One region of the Terribacillus aidingensis genome, then DNA from elsewhere that is predicted to be linked to it. Evidence: riboswitches for the same ligand, from Rfam matches in the RefSeq annotation. Region 1 holds a riboswitch; each other region holds the start of a gene.
What was found. A riboswitch is a leader RNA that binds a small molecule or an ion and turns the genes downstream of it on or off. The one in region 1 is predicted to bind S-adenosylmethionine.
Positions count from the first base shown of each region.

Region 2: it holds a riboswitch for S-adenosylmethionine, as region 1 does, so the genes downstream of both, ABXS78_RS15360 (MetQ/NlpA family ABC transporter substrate-binding protein) here and metX (homoserine O-acetyltransferase) in region 1, are expected to answer to the same signal.
Region 3: it holds a riboswitch for S-adenosylmethionine, as region 1 does, so the genes downstream of both, ABXS78_RS08690 (Na+/H+ antiporter NhaC family protein) here and metX (homoserine O-acetyltransferase) in region 1, are expected to answer to the same signal.

Region 1 is NZ_CP159996.1:2,457,048-2,463,466, reverse strand. It holds gene ABXS78_RS13015 (hypothetical protein) at 1-90, shown strand, start outside; gene ABXS78_RS13010 (hypothetical protein) at 116-394, shown strand; gene ABXS78_RS13005 (P-II family nitrogen regulator) at 584-934, opposite strand; gene ABXS78_RS13000 (ammonium transporter) at 954-2,165, opposite strand; SAM riboswitch class I at 2,818-2,929, shown strand; gene metX (homoserine O-acetyltransferase) at 3,005-4,072, shown strand; SAM riboswitch class I at 4,074-4,182, shown strand; gene ABXS78_RS12990 (PLP-dependent aspartate aminotransferase family protein) at 4,255-6,045, shown strand; gene ABXS78_RS12985 (aliphatic sulfonate ABC transporter substrate-binding protein) at 6,038-6,419, shown strand, end outside.
Region 2 is NZ_CP159996.1:2,950,631-2,957,049, reverse strand. It holds gene ABXS78_RS15375 (glycerophosphodiester phosphodiesterase family protein) at 1-583, shown strand, start outside; gene ABXS78_RS15370 (hypothetical protein) at 617-757, opposite strand; gene ABXS78_RS15365 (MerR family transcriptional regulator) at 955-1,281, shown strand; SAM riboswitch class I at 1,771-1,879, shown strand; gene ABXS78_RS15360 (MetQ/NlpA family ABC transporter substrate-binding protein) at 1,973-2,782, shown strand; gene ABXS78_RS15355 (methionine ABC transporter ATP-binding protein) at 2,795-3,808, shown strand; gene ABXS78_RS15350 (methionine ABC transporter permease) at 3,805-4,467, shown strand; gene ABXS78_RS15345 (inorganic phosphate transporter) at 4,510-5,508, opposite strand; gene ABXS78_RS15340 (DUF47 domain-containing protein) at 5,519-6,136, opposite strand; gene ABXS78_RS15335 (HesB/YadR/YfhF family protein) at 6,322-6,419, shown strand, end outside.
Region 3 is NZ_CP159996.1:1,633,033-1,639,451, forward strand. It holds gene ABXS78_RS08665 (amino acid permease) at 30-1,391, shown strand; gene ABXS78_RS08670 (helix-turn-helix domain-containing protein) at 1,475-1,810, opposite strand; gene ABXS78_RS08675 (NAD(P)H-dependent oxidoreductase) at 1,935-2,516, shown strand; gene ABXS78_RS08680 (sugar O-acetyltransferase) at 2,704-3,312, opposite strand; gene ABXS78_RS08685 (MFS transporter) at 3,405-4,604, opposite strand; SAM riboswitch class I at 4,964-5,072, shown strand; gene ABXS78_RS08690 (Na+/H+ antiporter NhaC family protein) at 5,159-6,419, shown strand, end outside.

The DNA of each region.
Region 1 (6,419 bases):
GGACACGACCACGGTAAAGGCCATGGCAAAGGCCACGGAAAAGGCCGCCGTCCAAGACGCAGACGCGGCGGTTCTTGCGGCAGAAGATAAGAAAGAATAAGGAAGGAGAATAAACATGAGCAATGTAAGAAAATATGAAAAAAACCCGTTCTCAACCAGCAGAAATGACAACCGTTCCCATGTTGCCCATAGCGGCAACTCTGATGTAGATGTGATTGTAGAAGTGAATACGATGCCGATTGCCTATGCTATGCTTTGCTCCCTGCGTGCAACAAACCAGTTATCACAGCATGAATTTGAAGATGCCATAAAAAAATTGAAAGATCTTGTGGATGAAGATCGCCGCCACATAGAAAATGACCCGAATACGGCTAAAATCTATCATATAGAATAGTGAAATAAAGGTAGCTCTCCCGCCAGGCCCCCAAGCCAAAAGCGGGATTGCTGCTAGAGCTATCTGCTGTATCGTATGAGAACAATCGCCCTAATGTTACTAGCCTGCTCATGTTCTTCTCCCAGCCAGCCTGAAAATGGGCTGGCTTTTTCACGTAGAAAAAAGCGCCCCCATGAGGGAGCACTTTTCTTACAAGGCAGCCGGACCTTGTTTTCCTGTATTGATATCAATTGTTTGCTGGATTGGATAGACGAATATCTTTCCGTCACCTGCTTTACCAGTATGGAGTGCGCTTTTAGCGGCTTTAATGACGTCATCGACTGGAACTGCACTGACGACGATTTCCACTTTTAGTCGATCAAATACATTCTGTACTTTCTTGACGCCCCGGTATAACTCCGTATAGCCTTCTTCCAAACCGCAGCCTTGCACATGGGAGAAAGTCATGCCAGATACTCCGATTTCAGCCATTTTCATTTTGAAAGCTTCAAGATCCGCTGAATTTCTAGTGATAATCTCAACCTTGAACATGTCACTCATATACCGTTCCTCCTTTTAATTAGTCCTGGTAAGCACGCTCGCCATGCATCGTGAGATCCAAGCCTTTTGCTTCTTCTTCATCAGTAGCTCGTGCTTTGAAGATAAGGTTGACGATTGTGATCAGGATGAATGTCACCACGCCGACGAAGGCAAATGTCGCGATGATGGCAACCACCTGTCTCCATAATAGATCAATACCGCCACCGTAGAAAAGACCATTGTGCTCCACGATTGCGTTAATGGAGTCGCTAGCGAACAAACCAGTTGCGATGCCGCCCCACGTACCGCCTACTGCATGCAGGCCGAAAGCATCCAGTGCGTCATCATAACCAAGCTTCTGTTTCAGCCAGCCGACACCCCAGAAGCAGACAAGGCCGCCGATGAAGCCTATTGGAATACTGGCAATCGGGGAAACGAAACCAGCAGCCGGAGTAATAGCTACAAGACCAGCAATTGCACCGGATACAGCTCCCAGTAGTGTTGGCTTTTTGTTGACGACCCATTCAATGATCATCCAGCCTAGTACACCAGCGGCAGCAGCAGTATTTGTATTGATGAAGGCATACATTGCTACATCATCGAAAGCAAGCTCACTGCCGACGTTGAACCCAAACCAGCCGAACCAAAGCAAAGCGCCGCCAATCAAGGTGAAGATCAGGTTATGCGGTGCTGTGGAACCAGCATTTTTTCGTTTGCCGATGACGATGGCAACAACCAAGCCTGCAAGACCGGAGGAAATGTGGACAACATTTCCGCCTGCGAAATCGAGTGCGCCCATTTCAGCTATCCAGCCGCCGCCCCATACCCAGTGTGCTAGCGGGGAGTAAACGATGAGGACCCATAGAACTGTAAAAAGAATAAATGCTGGGAAACGAATACGTTCTGCATAAGCGCCAGACACGATTGCAGTTGTCAGAATCGCGAATGTCATTTGGAACATCATGAATAAGTTGAATGGAATAGTGTGTCCTTCAGCCGGTTCGAAACCAACATTATTAAGTCCGAAGAAATCTAATCCTCCAATAATTCCGTTACCTGGTGAGAACGCCAATGAAAAGCCGATAATAATCCAGATAATCGATACGATTGCCATTGTCGTAAAGCTATGCATCGCTGTGCTCAGTACGTTCTTGCTTCTTACTAACCCGCCGTAAAAGAGTGCGAGTGCTGGTGTCATCAACCATACCAAGACAGTTGCGACAAACATGAATACCGTATTAGCCATATCCATCTTCTCTACCCCCTGTGAGTATCTTTATTGTTTGAAAATTTAAATCTTTTCTCATTATAAGTGCCAGACAAAAAAATGTAACAAACTTGTCAGGTTATCTTACGTGAATATTTCTGACCAACTTGTGTAAGTGTTTTCAGGGCTTTCGTCATGAAGTGTTACTTAAAATAGGACTGCATCTAAGAAAGATGGGAAATTTAGGGTGGTTTGTGCAGGTTGCTAGCGGGAATAGATAGTCAGCTGCGGAGAAGTGCTACATCGGGAGTTTGACAATAATTGTAAAGCATGATAAGATAGTTAACGTCTTCGATGTTTAAGTAACTTTATCGAAGATCATTGGCATTCTGCTATAGTTTTAATCAGAAGTACTTATTCAGACTGGAGCGGCCTAGGAGCCGTGAGGATGCAATAGAGGTAGGGATTGCATCGTTTAAGTGTAAACTACCATGTGGAACAAGTACCGCGGCAGGAGGATGTATTAGGTATCCTCTACTTACAATAGAAAAGTTACATTTTAGCCCCGCATTGGCATTAGCTGATGCGGGGCGTCCAAATTTCCAGGGATATTTATAACGTAAATGGAAATTTCAGAATTTATAGTTGACTCATAAAATAACACATGCTACAATCCTGTTAACAAATAAATAGCAAGCTCTTATCAAGAGAGGCGGAGGGACTGGCCCGACGATGCCCGGCAACCTGCAAGCAGAAATGCTTATAAGGTGCTAATTCCTGAAAGTGCGTATGCACTTTAGAGATGAGAGAGACAAGTCGGTACATATTGCCACCCTGTCCTCTCAGGGTGGCTTTTTTATTTGAGGGGAGGAAGCGTACGGAACATGAAGTCACAACAGTTATACCAAACCGGCAAACTTCTCATCGGGGATTTCGAGCTTGAATCAGGTCATATCCTTTCAAAGGTAGAGGTTGCTTATGAAAAAAGCGGTCCTGAATCGGGAGAAACGGTGCTGGTCTGCCATGCTCTGACAGGGGATCAGTTTGCGGCCGGCACCAGTGCAGATCCAGGCTGGTGGAGCGGATTGCTGCAGCCCGGAGGTTTTATCGACACCGACCGGTATCAGATAATTACATTCAATGTGCTTGGCGGATGCAACGGGACAACAAGTGCCTTATCAATAGATCCAATTTCGGGAGAGAGGTACGCATCGGCATTTCCTGCTATCACGATTCGTGACATGGTTTCGGTTCAGCGCACTGCGTTGGAGAAGCTAGGAATCTCTCATTTGAGGGCTGTGATCGGCGGATCATTAGGAGGGATGCAAGTGCTGGAATGGGGTGTCATGTACCCGGATTTTATGGATGTACTAATCCCCCTTGCAGCAACTCCTTTTGTGAGTGACTATGCGATTGCCTATAATCACTTGGCCAAGACAGCTATCACATCTGATCCGAATTGGAACAATGGTAATTACACAGCAGACAAATTACCTGCAGCAGGTCTTGGACTTGCACGGATGGTAGGAATGCTTACTTACCGTTCTGATCATCAATATAATGAGCGCTTCCGACGCGCTGCATCCCAAAGGGACGATGCAGCATATGAGGTGGAATCATACTTGAACTACCAAGGAGAGAAGCTCGTCAATCGTTTTGATGCCAACTGTTACATGACATTACTGGAGGCTATGAACAGCCATGATATCGGAAGGGGCAGAGGTGGCTGGCAGTCTGCTGCCCAAAGTATAAAAGCGATTGTACTGTCGTTCGGCTTCTCGAGGGATCTGCTGTTCCCTCCGGAAGAGATTAGCCGCTTTGCGGCAGAAGTTCCAGGTGCGCGCCATGTAGATGTAACAACAATATATGGACATGATGGCTTTTTGCTTGAATTTGAGAAGTGGGGACATCATATCCGTCATTTGCTTCAGCAACCTATAAAAATTTCATAATAGCTTATCAAGAGAGGCGGAGGGACTGGTCCGATGATGCCCGGCAACCTGCAAGCAGCAATGCTTGGAAGGTGCTACTTCCAGCAAACAAAGAGTTTGAGAGATAAGAAGTTCCATGCTTATGCAGCAGCTTCTTACGAGAAGCTGTTTTTTCATTTATAAATAATTGGAGGAATGACAAAATGACAGATCAAGTTTATAAAGCAGAGACATTAGCATTACACGGCGGGCAAGCACCAGATCCGACAACAGGTTCAAGAGCGGTGCCGCTTTATCAAACAACTTCTTACCTTTTCCATGATACAGATCATGCAGAGCGCCTATTCGCCTTGGATGAGCCTGGTAACATATATTCCCGTATTGGTAACCCTACCGTCGATGTATTGGAAAAACGGATTGCATTGCTGGAAGACGGCGTTGCAGCAGTCGGTGTTGCGTCTGGTATGGCAGCAATCAGCTACAGCATTCTCAATCTGGCAGGCGCTGGAGACGAAATCGTAGCAGCGACCAATCTGTATGGCGGAACGTACAATCTTTTCCACACGACACTGCCACGCTACGGAATCAACGTTAAATTCGTCGATCCGACCGATCCGGAAGCTTTCCGCGCAGCAATTACAGACAAAACGAAGGCTGTATTTGCTGAAATCATCGGGAATCCGAGTCTGCATGTACTAGACGTGGAAGCAGTAGCAGCAGTGGCTCACGATGCTGGTATTCCTCTAATCGTCGACAGTACGTTTGCTACACCGATTTTGAGCAAACCGATTACACTTGGTGCTGATATTGTCGTCCATAGTGCGACAAAGTGGATTGGCGGTCATGGTACTTCTATAGGAGGGTTGATTGTAGACGGAGGCAGGTTTGATTGGAATTCACCGAAATTTCCGACATTTACAGAACCTGATCCAAGCTACAACGGCATCCGCTATGCATTTGATTTTGGCACACTCGCTTTCAGCACGAAATTGCGTGTGCAATTGCTTCGCGATTTAGGCGCTGCGCTAAGCCCGTTTAATGCATGGCAGCTGATTCAGGGGCTGGAAACGTTGCACTTGCGCGTTGAACGCCATGTCCAAAATGCAGAAAAGCTGGCAAGCTATCTGGAACAGCATCCGGCAGTTGATTGGGTTGCTTACCCTGGGCTCAGCAGCCATCCATCGTATGAAATAGGTAAGAGAGTGCTTCCGAACGGTGCTGGTTCGATTGTCAACTTCGGTATCAAAGGCGGCAGAAAAGCTGGTGCTACTTTGATCAACAATGTTGCGCTATGGTCACACGTTGCCAATGTCGGGGATGCCAAATCATTGATTATTCATCCTGCGTCAACAACACATCTACAGCTGGATGCGGAAGGTCTCGCTGCTACAGGAGTAAAAGAAGAATTGGTACGTCTATCTGTTGGAATCGAGTCAGTAGATGATCTTATCCACGATTTAGACCGTGCCTTGGAAAAAGCGACGGGAATCCGTTCCGAGTCAAGGAAAATCGTTATCAATGATGAAGCCGTCATCCGGGAAGCACTCGGCAGTGCGACAGATGCGACAGGCCGTCAGAAAACTATTGCAGTAGTGGGCTTGAGCAGTAAGGAACAGCGTCCAAGTAATCGTTTGGCACGGAAGATGCAGCGACTCGGATACAAAATCATCCCTGTTAATCCTGCCGAAACGAGTGTATTGGGAGAAAAAGCTTATCCTGATTTGACAAGCGTACCGGAGAAAATCGATATCGCTCAGATTTTCCGCAGTCCTGAAGCAGCTGTGGAACTCGCTAAAGAAGCGGCGGAAGTTCGTCCGGAAATCTTCTGGCTCCAAGAAGGTGTCGTGTCGCAGGAAGCCGCAGCTATTGCAAGAGAAGCAGGATTGGAAGTCGTTCACAATCGCTGCACATACAAAGAAGCACAACGCTTGCGCGGTTCGATCAGCACGTATGCCTGTGAACTGGATAACAAAGGAGTAACGATTGATGAATAAGATTCCCCTTATAGATAAAAGAAGTTTACTAGCTTTACTTAGTTTAGTTGTCATCGTCTTTCTGGCAGCTTGCGGAAACTCCAGCAGTGCATCAGGTGAACTAAAACAAATTCGCTTGGATTATGCCTACTACTCCCCAGCAAGTCTGGTGATAAAGAATAAAGGATGGGCAGAAGAAGCATTCAAGGATTCTGACATCGAAGTAACTTGGACACTAAGCCAAGGATCTAATAAAGCACTGGAATTTTTGAACAGTAACAGCGTTGATTTCGGCTCTACAGCAGGAAGTGCCGCCTTGCTTGCCAAGGCGAATGGCAATCCGATTCAAGGTATATATCTGGCATCAAAACCAGAATGGACAGCATTGGTTGCTG
Region 2 (6,419 bases), 490 kb from region 1:
TATAAATCGCACAGCTGTCGATGCTCCTGAAGAGGCCGTGTACGTGAAGGATCTTACGTTTGCCGCCTTACAGTCATATGACGTAGGTGCTGGATATGATTCGGTGTATGAAGGTCAGCGAATCCCGTTGTTAGAGGATGTAATAAGAAGGTATAAAGGAAAAACAAAGTTCCTGATCGAATTAAAATCGCCAGAGCTTTATGATGGAATAGAGGAAGCTGCAGCTGAACTGCTGGAAAAATATGATTTGGCTAATGTTCTTTATGAGGAAGTGATTCTGCAATCCTTCAATTTTGGATCAATTGCGTATCTTTCCCAGCTGTTGCCGCATGTACCGCTTGGTGTATTGACGTCAAGAAGTGCTGACCTCACAAATCGTAAACTTGATAAAATATCTACGTATGCAAACTATGTAAATACGCATTTTACAAACGTCACACAGGATGATACATTAGTTGGCAGAATCCATACACGTGGAATGCGAATTATGCCATGGACAGTACGGGCACCTGGGGAAGTCCAGCCTTTAATCCGAGCTGGTGTTGACGGAATCATTACAGACTACCCAAATTATGTGAAATAAAAAGGAGACCTTTTACAGGTCTCCTTTTTCATATTATCTATTCTGAACGAGCCGAAGCAGTTCGAATGCTCTGTCTCCTGCAAGTGCAGCAAGATCCTCCCAGCACTCGTCACGCTTCAGGTCGAGTTCTACGATTTGCTTGGCTAAATCAAGGGCTTCCTGATCATGTGCCACGTGCTTGACGCTCCTTTCTGATGTTCCCTTTTTACTGTTACGCTCAGTATACTTATAGCCGAATAATTTTGCATCAAACATGTTAGCGATGCTGACGAACTATTTTGTTGTTTGTTAGGTTTCCTCACACAACACTAGGATGAATGGATAAATACGGTATAATGTGGAGTAACAGCACATGGTGATGAGGTGAACAGATGAGTAACGAGCCTTCTTACAAGAACAGGAAAGTAATCACAATAGGTATTGTGAGCGAGCTGACTGGTCTGACTGAACGCAAAATTCGTTATTACGAGGAACGCAAGCTCATTTTTCCTGAACGTTCAGCGAAGGGAAATCGCAAGTACTCTTTTTCGGATGTAGAGCAATTGATCGAGATCGCCAACAAAAGGGAAGAGGGTGTGCAAACCTTCGAAATTCGTCAGCAGATGCTAAGAGACAAGAGGAAAGAAGCGGAACGAGAAAGCCGCCAGCAAATGCTGCGAGGGCAGATCAACGCCCGCTTTGGTATACAGAGAGAGTAAGTGTGTGTACGTATGTGTTGGGAGGCCTAGTACACAGGAGAGCCGGATGGTTATCATCCGGCTTTTTATTTTGTCAAAAAAGTCTACTCTATAAATCAATGGATTACTTTCTGACATGCTGTGATCTAGCCAGTTTAAATAATTTTAATGAAAAATAGGATACGTGAAGTAAAGTATTCAAAACGCATATACAACTAAAAGGTAATCTGCCGAATTCGTCATAAATCAATTAGTAGACAGCATTATCAAAGTGATTCACAAAGAATAAATGTAGACTTCTGTCGGCAATTGCAGCTTGATCAATCGTTTGTTTTAAAGATATGCAGTCATATTCTCGTATTCTTAGACTGGGTTGAATGCCTGCATACTCTCCAGCAATCATAATACAAGAAAACAGATTGATTTTTCTATAAATTTTAAAATTATATTGACAATAACTAGTTTGGAAGGTAAAGTAACAAACAGATCAACAACAAATGTATAATGAAATTCTTATCAAGAGCGGCGGAGGAACAGGTCCTATGAAGCCCGGCAACCAGATCGATGATCTAGGTGCTAATTCCTGCAGACGGCGAACAGCTGTACTGAGAGATAAGAGAATGAGTGCATACGGATACCATGCGCCTCTCTTATTCTAGAGAGGCGCTTTTTTATTGTAGTTGATAACAGCGAAGAAAAAGGGGAGAGCAACATGAAAAAAATCTTAAGCTTTGGACTTATCGGATTATTGGCATTATTCTTAGCGGCATGCGGCAATGACAAATCTGCTGCACTGGCAAATGACAAAATATTGGTCGGCGTCAGCGGCGGACCGCATGAGCAAGTAATGGAAAAAGTAAAAGAATTAGCAGCAGATGAAGGTATCGATGTCGAAATCAAAACATTCAATGATTACAACACACCAAACAGCGCGTTGGATGATGGAAGCCTTGATGCGAACAGCTATCAGACACTTCCTTTCCTAGAAGACCAAGTAAAGAACCAAGGTTATGAATTGAAAGAAGTATTTAAGACGCTAACGTTCCCAATGGGTATTTATACAGATAAGATTTCGGATATTTCTGAATTGAAGGAAGGCGACAAGATCGCTGTACCGAATGATCCAGCCAACGAATATCGTGCGTTGAAGCTCTTTGAGACAGCTGGAGTATTGAAAGTTGATCCAGAAGCAGAAAACTCTGCCACGGCAAAAGATGTCGTAGAAAATCCACTGAACCTGGAAATCGTTGAATTGGATGCTTCCCAGCTTCCAGCACAGCTTCCAGAAGTAGCAGCAGCGGCAATCAACACGAACTTTGCGATGGGTGCTGACTTGAATATCAATGATGATGCAATCTTTGCAGAGGAATCAGAAAACAATCCTTGGTCCAACTATTTTGTTGTAAGATCAGCGAACACGGAAGATGAGGTTGTGAAGAAGCTTCAAGAAATCTACCAATCTGATGAAGTGAAACAGTTTGTGGAAGATGAATTCCAAGGATCCGTTGTTCCAAGCTGGTAAGGGGGAAGCAGTATGATTGAACTAAAAAATGTATCGAAGACCTTTACCACTGGCAAGAAAAAAGTGGAGGCGTTGAAAAACGTCTCCTTGAAAATCAATAAAGGTGAAATCTATGGCGTCATCGGATTCAGCGGAGCAGGGAAAAGTACCCTGATCCGCTGTGCCAATTTACTGGAGCGTCCGACTGAGGGCGAAGTATTCATCGACGGTGTAGACCTCACGAAGCTTAAGAAGTGGCAGCTTCGTAAAGCAAGAGGGAAAATCGGTATGATATTCCAGCATTTTAATCTGCTGACGACTGCAACAGTATACGAAAACGTCGCTAGACCACTCAAGCTGAGTAAGGTACCGAAGCATGAAATCAAGGAACGTGTTGATAAGTATCTGAAAATTGTAGGTCTGGAAGAAAAGAAGAATGTATATCCGGCTCAATTATCTGGTGGCCAGAAGCAGCGAGTGGCTATCGCGCGAGCACTTGCGCAAGAACCGGAAGTGCTGTTAAGTGATGAGGCAACAAGTGCTTTGGACCCGAATACGACGTCTTCCATCCTTGAACTGCTGCTCCGAGTGAATAAGGAGCTTGGCATCACCATTTTCCTGATTACACATGAACTGGATGTCATCCAGCGTATTTGTGATCGTGTCGGTGTTATGCACCATGGAGAGCTGGTGGAAGAAGGCGCTGTTATCGATGTCTTTACCAAACCGAAACATCCGCAGACCCGGAAATTTGTCTTTGATGATGCGAATTTCCAAGTACCGGACAGCGTGAAAAAAGGACTTTCTGCTACAGGGCGTCTCGTTTCACTGACGTTTATCGGAGAAGCTTCCAATGAGCCATTCCTTGCGGCCATCACAAAGAAATTTGATGTTGTTCCAAGTATACTGGCAGGTGGAATTGATCAGCTGAAAGCCAGCTCCGTTGGTAAATTGCTTATCCATTTGCAAGGAGATCCAGCAGAAGTGGAGAAGGCAATTTCTTACTTGGAGTCGCAGCAAGTAACGGTTGAGGAGGTGGCGTCATGATTGAGTTCTGGACAGAATGGGGTGCAGACATCACCGAGGCGTTTTGGCAAACGCTGCTGATGACAGGTATTTCATTAGCTATTTCAATCGTGATCGGACTGCCGCTAGGTATTTTGCTGGTCATGACAAGAAAAGGCGGCCAAGCAGAGAATCGAGTATTTTATTCAATCGTGAATACGATCATCAACGTAATCAGATCCATTCCTTTTATCATCCTTTTATTCCTGCTTTTACCTCTGACAAGGGCTTTGGTCGGAACCACAATTGGCGTAGAAGGTGTTATCCTTCCTCTTGTTGTCTATACAGCTCCTTATATAGCGCGTTTAATGGAATCTGCGCTACTGGAAGTGAATAAAGGTGTTATCGAGGCATATGAATCGATGGGGATATCGACTAGTAAAATAATCTGGAGTGTAATCATCAGGGAAGCACGTTCTACGATGATTCTAGGTTTAACAATCGCAACAATCGGATTGATCGGAGCCACAGCAATGGCTGGTTTAGTCGGTGCTGGCGGTCTTGGAGATTTGGCATATCAATATGGGCATTTGCGCTTCGAGCCTGTCGTTATGTATGTCGTTATCATCATCCTGATCATACTTGTACAAGCAATGCAGACATTCGGGAATGTGTTGGCAAGACGATTGCGAAAAGACTAAAAAAAGCACGCTTGGTTAATTCCAAGCGTGCTTTTCTATATATTAGAAGAAAATATTTAAGATGTAATAGATCAAGCCACCTAGGGTAGCAGTGATCGGTAAGGTAATGAACCACGTGATGACCATGCGCTTTGCAGTACCCCAGTTAACGCCTTTGCGTCGGTGAGCTGCACCAACCCCCATGATAGAGGAGGAAATAACATGTGTCGTACTTACCGGTAAATGAATATATGTGGCACCAAAAATAATGAACGCTCCAGTCAAATCAGCTGCAACACCGTTCACTGGACGAATCTTCATGATTTTACCACCGACAGTTTTGATGATTTTCCATCCACCTACTGAAGTACCAAGTCCCATCGCAGTCGCACAGGCAACTTGTACCCAAAATGGAATATCAGATGTTGTGTGCAGACCTGCTGTGATCAATGCCATCGTGATGATCCCCATTGCTTTTTGGGCATCGTTTGTACCATGGGTAAATGATTGCAGCGCTGCAGTCAAGATCTGTACGCGACGGAAATTCTTGTTTGTCTTCGGCAAGTTCTTTTCCCGGAAAATCAGCTTGATGATGTTATATAGAATAAAACCTACAACAAAAGCCAGAATCGGGGAAATGATCAAAGCTTGCAGGATCTTCAAAAATCCCTCTACATTGAGAATTCCAAATCCGCTTGATGCTATAACTGCGCCTGCAAGAGAACCGATGATGGCATGGGAAGAACTGCTCGGGATACCGTAGTACCACGTAATTAAGTTCCATGCAATTCCTGCAATCAGTGCAGCCAGGATAACGACAGATCCGTTGACGATGTCATTCGGATTAGCGATATCGCTTGTAATTGTCTTTGCCACTCCAGTAAAAGTCATGGCACCCACAAAGTTCATGACTGCTGCCAAAATGATAGCGTGTCTTGGTTTCAATGCTTTAGTTGATACAGATGTTGCAATAGCATTGGCCGTATCATGGAAGCCATTGATAAAGTCAAATGCAAGGGCGAAAATGACGGTTAAGATGGTTAGTACTAATAAAACATCCATTGTTTACGCCTCACGAATTCTTCATGATGATTGTTTCAAGATTGTTCGCAACAGACTGACAGCTGTCGGCGATTTCTTCAAGGATGTAGTACAACTCTTTGTACTGAATCACCTTGATTGGATCTTTTTCGTTCTGGAAGAGCTGTTTCAAGGATTTACGGAAGATCGTGTCACAGTTTTGCTCGTGCTCCTTGATTTTGATTGCATGTTCTTGTATTTCTTTCAGTTTGTTGTGTGAAAGCAAATCGATTGTAATCAAGATTTCCTTTGCACAAGAACGGATTTCTTCTGTAAACTGGTCGATGAAGCTATCGGAAGAATAGATACCATAAGTGTCCATCATTCCAGAAAATTCTTCTATTCCATCAAGTACGTCATCCAAGCTGTTCGTCAGCTGAAGGATGTCTTCGCGTTCGATTGGTGTAATGAAGGCATGATTCAATTCCTTGATGATCGTATGTACAAGCTGATCACCTTTTGTCTCGTATTCCTTCAATTTATTGGAAAACTCGGATAAAGTTGCTGCATCTTTCACTTTATACGTAACAAAAAAGTCAGCAGTCTCATCAATATTCTTTGCTATATCAGCTAAAAGCAAAGAGAATTTGTCTTGTTTCTTCTTGAACATTACAAAACCTCCGAATGGTGTTTGAATAGGGTTGTTCCTGGGAACATATAATGATAATTTTTTGTAAACTATCCTCTAGAGATTGTAAACTTTTTATTAATAATTATCAATGTTTTCGTTTGATTTTTGTCGAATGAGGTACACTTTGTCACTATTTGTTATAGTTGTATAGAAGGGGTGAAATTATGCAGATCTCCATTACAAAGCCCGCATCAAACTGGTTTGTTCAAGAAATGGACCTTGAACCTGGCAGTGCTGTGCGTTTTTATGTTCGCTATGGCGG
Region 3 (6,419 bases), 820 kb from region 1:
GTGGGAATAGGTAGTAAGGGGCATGAGTTATGGATAGAAACAACCAAACATCAAATGATTTACAAAAAGGGTTAAAAAACCGCCATGTGCAGATGATCGCACTGGGCGGAGCAATTGGAACCGGCTTATTTTATGGATCTGCTTCTTCCATTGGATTAGCAGGACCGGCAATCCCGCTGGCTTATCTGGTAGGCGGCTTGATGATATTTTTTATCATGCGGGCCTTGGGGGAGCTTTCGGTTGATACGCCAAACTCTGGTTCCATCAGTTATTATGCATATGAGAACTTAGGAGGCTTTTTCGGGTTCTTCTCCGGATGGAACTATTGGTTCAATTACGTGGCAGTAACGATGGCGGAGTTGACGGTCGTCGGTATATACGTCCAATATTGGTTTCCGGAAGTACCGTCCTGGCTGACAGCATTCGGATTCCTTGTCTTGATTACTTGCATTAATTTACTTAGTGTCAAGCTTTATGGAGAATTCGAGTTTTATTTCGCTCTCATCAAAGTGGTAGCTATTATTGGCATGATAATTCTAGGTTTGATAATCATCTTCACTGGTTTTGGCAATAACGGTGTACCGACCGGTTTCTCCAACTTATTTGATGAAGGAGGCTTCCTGCCAAACGGAATGATAGGTGTTCTTCTGGCACTTGTACCTGTTATGTTCAGCTTTGGCGGTGTCGAGCTGGTAGGGATAACAGCGGGTGAAGTGGATACACCTAAAAAAACGATTCCTAAAGCAATTAATCAAGTTGTTTACCGCATCTTAATCTTCTATGTTGGTTCAATGATTGTAATCACAGCTATCTTCCCATGGAATCAAATAGACGGGGAAAGCAGTCCTTTTGTTCAAATACTCGATGGCGTCGGTATACCGGCAGCAGCTGGAATATTGAATATTGTTGTCTTGACTGCGGCTGTGTCGGCGCATAACAGCAGCTTGTACAGTAATGGGCGCATGCTGCATGCCTTAGCGAAGCAAGGCAACGCACCACGATTCCTGCAGCGTACCGGGAAACGGACAGGTGCACCAGTACCAGCCATCTTACTCTCTTCCGGGGTGGCAGGAATTGCTGTTATAGTCAACTTCTTAATGCCGGAAAAGGTGTTCGGCTATGTGATGGCGACTGCGACGGTTGCAGGTATCATCAACTGGAGTATGATTGTTATCATCCATTTAGCATTCCGAAAGCGCATAGGAAAGGAAGCAGCAAGCAAGTTATCCTTCAAGCTGCCGCTTTATCCTATCTCCAATTATGTTGTAATGCTATTCCTGGCAGCGGTGCTCGTCATCATAGGATTCATGCCGGATTATCGTTTGGCTCTTTATATATTGCCTTTGTGGGTGCTGATACTGGTAATAGGATATAAACTGAAGAAAAAATAAAAAATGCGTGTCCATTATAGGGACACGCATTTTTCATTAATTTACTGGCTATCGTATACCCTGACAGGATTTTACCTTAAGGATTACTTCTCTAATTGCTCTTCCCCCCAATAGCAAATTGCATCTAATACAGGAATCAAAGATAATCCTTTTTCGGTTAAGCTATATTCCACTTTTGGAGGCACTTGAGGATATTCTTTGCGATTAACTAGCTGATCGTTTTCCAGTTCTTTCAGCGTATTGGTTAAAGTTTTAAAAGAAATATTGCCTAGCATCCGTTTTAACTGATTATAGCGAATAGGATCATTGCTTAAATATAAGGCATATAAGACTGACATTTTGTATTTCCCCCCAATTAAAGACAACGTAAATCCAAAACCAGTTTCCTTTATCTGATCTTTAAATTCATAGCGATCCATTCAACACTCTCCTTTAGGTAAGTATCGCACTTTAATTACCGTACTTGTAGAAGGGTAAGGCATTCAATAAACTAAATGTACATCAAGCTATGATGCAAAGAAAGCGAAAAAGGAGGAAACAATAATGAAGACCATTGTCTATGCTCATCCTTGGGAAGGGAGCTTTAATCATGCGATCTTAACTAGCATAACAAAAGACTTAGAAGCCAAAAGAGAGAAATTTCAAGTGATCGATCTTTATAAAGATGAGTTTAACCCCGCCTATACAGCTGAAGAATTGAAGTTATTTAACAAAGGAGAAACGCCGTACAAATTAGTTAAGGAATATCAGGAAAAATTAAGCCAAGCCACAGAATTGATATTTATTTTCCCGGTCTGGTGGTGGGACTTACCTGCTATTTTAAAGGGTTTCATCGATAAAGTGATGTTGAGTGGCTTTGCTTTTCTAGAAGACAAAGAAAAAGGTGAGCTGAAAGGATTATTGACCAACATAAGAAAAACAACTGTCATTTCAACTTCTACAACTGATAAAGCTTACATTGAATCGGAAGGTGGAAACGCTATTCAGGGAGTCTTTATTAACAGAACACTAGCTGACTTGGGATTAAGAAATGATGACACAAAATGGGTTCATTTTTCTGGGGTAAACGTAACAACGGATGAGAAAAGAAAAATGTTCTTACAAGAAATACCCCTCAAACTTTGAGTTGATTTTTCTGCTTGACCTTTTCAGAGTGATAGGGGCATATCTTTATTCTGAGAGAAAACAAGGAATTGTATAAGTCTGGTGTAAAAGAACGTAGTACTCATCACACAGTATCCGGCTTACTCCAGTCACAAAAATGTATAGCGAAAAGCCACACTTGTAGTAAAGTGTGGCTTCGTTCATCTTATTATTTATCTACCCTTAAATTCTTGAAATAATATTCTTTGTCATGATCCGTAATCTCCCTGCGTACTCGGCACGGATTACCTACAGCAACAACATTGGAAGGTATGTCTTTTGTAACTACACTGCCAGCCCCAATGACTGTATTGTCTCCTACTGAAATACCCGGAAGAAGAATTGCACCAGCACCTATCCAACAGTTTTTTCCTACAGTTACTGGTACATTAAATTGATATGCTTCTTCACGGAGTTCTGGCCAGATAGGATGCCCAGCTGTTGCTATCGTTACATTAGGGCCTATCATTGTATAGTCTCCGACGTAAATATGCGTGTCATCTACTAAAGTTAAATTAAAATTGACGTAAACATTCTTTCCGAAATGAACATGGTTGCCACCCCAATTTGCGTGGAGTGGGGGCTCTATATAGCAACCTTCCCCAATCTCAGCGAACATTTTTTTTAGCAAAGCTTCTCTTTTTTCTATTTCGGTTGGTCGCGTTTGATTAAAGTCGTATAGTCGTTCGAGGCATACTATTTGTTGAGCTGCAAAATCTTTATCTCCTGGTAGATACATACTGCTATTGTGCAGTCTATCTTTAAAACTTTTATCCATATGTACAGCCTCATTTCTTCAAAAAAGTTAATTATAGTCTTAGCTAACGTCTTTCATTACGTTCTCACCTATCAAGAAGTTTCAAGACCTGATTATTGGCTCAATCGTTTAGGCTTAACACTAATTTCGTTAGCGCGTATTAAAATCAACCGACAGAACATTATCCCTGCTACACATACTAGAAGAAAATAAGGAAATATCAAAAAGGAAATGTTGGCCAACAACTGTCCTAGCAAGGGCGCCACTAAAGTAGCACCAGTGTAAGCAAAGGCCATTTGAATTCCCATAGCTGCTTGTGAATGAACTACTCCAAAATATACAGGAGTTTGGTGTAACATAGAAGGGTAGATTGGTGCAAGACCGGTTCCTATAATGACAAAGGATAATAGAGTAAATATCGTGGGAAATGGAAGTAACATTATAACTAAACCGGAAGCAGCCAAAGTACATCCCAGCTGAATTAATGCTTCATTCTTTATTCGTATTGATAGAAATCCACTTAACATACGGCCTGCTGTCATACCAAGAAAGTACAAAGAAATCCAACCAGCGGCACTTTCGGCTGGGACATTCTCTATTTTGACTAAGTAACTAGAACCCCAGAGCATTATACAAGCCTCTGTTGATGCTATAAAGAAAAATGACACCATTCCAAAGGCAGATCCTTTTTTCTTAAAGGAGTTCAGCAATCCCATTTTATTTTCTGAATTGGTTTCTTTCGTATATTGAATTCTCTTACTATCAGCATTTTCGTATTCTTTCCACTTTGAAAGTGAAAAGAGGAGCAGTAAAACTAATGCAAACTGCAATAATGAAATGGTAAAATAACCGCTTCTCCAAGAATTCCCCCAAACAACTAATACTGATAATATAACAGGGCCGAGCAGAGCTCCAACTCCCCAGAAAGCGTGTAACCAGTTCATATGTTTTGCTTCGTAGTGAGTAGCGACAAACCTGTTTAAAGCTGCATCCACCGCTCCAGCACCCAGTCCCAATGGTATAGCACATACTATCAGCCATATAAATGAAGGAGAAAATGCGAAACCAAGCAGTGCGATAGCAGTCATAGATATACTTATTATAACAATCTTACCCGTACCCAAAACTCTAATTAATCTATATGAAAACAGACTGGATACTATTGTTCCTATAGATATAATAATAGAAGCAATACCTGCATTCCAAATCGGAACCCCAAGATCAGTGTTCATAAGCGGCCACGCAGACCCTAATATAGAATCGGGTAAACCTAAGCTGATAAATGATAAGTAAATTAAGAAGATGAAGAACATGATATCCTCCTATTCCTAAAAAGGAAGCTTATACTGCAAATAAACAGCAATTACCACCCTGTGTTAACGAGTTATTCGCATAAACTTAATTAATTATATTTTTATTCATCGATCTCCTGCTTCATTCATTGGAAACATGCATGAAATTAGAAGCGATAACTTTTTAAGGATGAAATAAATTAGGAGTAGAGGCCGTTACAGCCAATAATTTTGCAAGGGACAAAAGAGAGCACTTTTACTCGTATTTTCCTTTCTAATAAGGAGATATTGAGAAAGCAATGCCTGGGCTTCCTAAAACTATTGATAAAAAAATAGGAGATGTGTATAATCCTACTTACTGTGAAAAAAATATTCTTTTCTTCTTATTTAGAGAGATGGAGGGACTGGCCCGAAGAAATCTCGGCAGCGGAACTTATGAGATTAAGTTGCTGTGCCAAATCCAGCAAGCTGCGGCTTGATAGATAAGAGGAGCGTTTTATAGATATAAAGCCTCTTCTTATGGATGTAAGAGGGGCTTTATTTTTTTGCAATAAAACAAAATCAGAGGTGAATCAATGAAGAAAGCAAATCCATGGGCTCTCATCCCATTTATTGTTTTTTTAGTTTTATTTATTGGATCCGGGATTATCACAGGAGATTTTTATAAATTTCCGGTCATAGTAGCAATCACAATAGCAGCGGCTGTAGCTTTGTCTATGAATCGAAGAGAATCCCTTACAAATAAGGTCGATATTTTCTGCAAAGGTGCAGGTAATAGCAATGTCATGCTGATGGTGATCATATTCATTTTAGCAGGAGCGTTTTCTGAAGTTGCCAAAGGCATGGGAGCAGTAGAGTCTGCTGTAAACCTTACTACATCAGTTGTTCCGCAAAACCTGCTAGTTGTAGGATTGTTTGTCATTGCATGCTTTATTTCCTTGTCGATGGGCACATCTGTTGGATCCATTGTAGCACTAGCTCCAATTGGAGTTGGAATAAGCGATGAAACTAGTCTTTCGCTGGCTTTGGTGATGGGAGTGATTGTTGGTGGTTCGATGTTCGGTGATAATCTATCCTTCATATCAGATACAACGATAACTTCCGTTCGCACGCAGGGCGCACAGATGAAAGATAAATTTAAGGTTAATTTTTGGATTGTGTTACCGGCAGCAATTGTTACGTGCATCATTTTAGGATTTATCGCAATTGGTGAATCAGCTCAAGTAGAACAAATTAACTATAATTGGATAAAGATAATTCCTTACGTCCTAGTTATAGTTTTTGCTTTAATTGGTATGAACGTCTTCCTCGTACTTGTGCTGGGAATTGTTCTTGCGGGAGCTGTTGGCTGGATAGATGGCAGCTACTATTTCATGAGCCTGATGCAGCAGATTGGGGATGGAATGGCAGGTATGTATGAGATTGCCTTCCTTGCAATATTAATAGCTGGAATGGTAGAGATAATTAAGTTTAATGGAGGAATTGATTATATTCTGCACCTTGCAACGCGAAGAATTAAAACGAAAAAGGGTGCCGAATTTAGTATCGCCGGACTTGTAAGTCTAACTGATGTTTCAACTGCTAATAACACAATCTCTATATTGATTACTGGTCCACTAGCTAAAAATATTGCAAATCAGTATGGGATAGAACCGAGAAAATCAGCTAGTATATTAGATCTTTTCTCTTGCTCAATCCAAGGTCTTTTACCATACGGAGCTCAATTATTGACTGCTGCAACCGTTGCAGGAATTTCGCCAATGAGTATCATTCCATACAGCTTCTATCCAATCTTGGTAGGTATTTGTGGTATTATTGCCATCTTAATTGGCTATC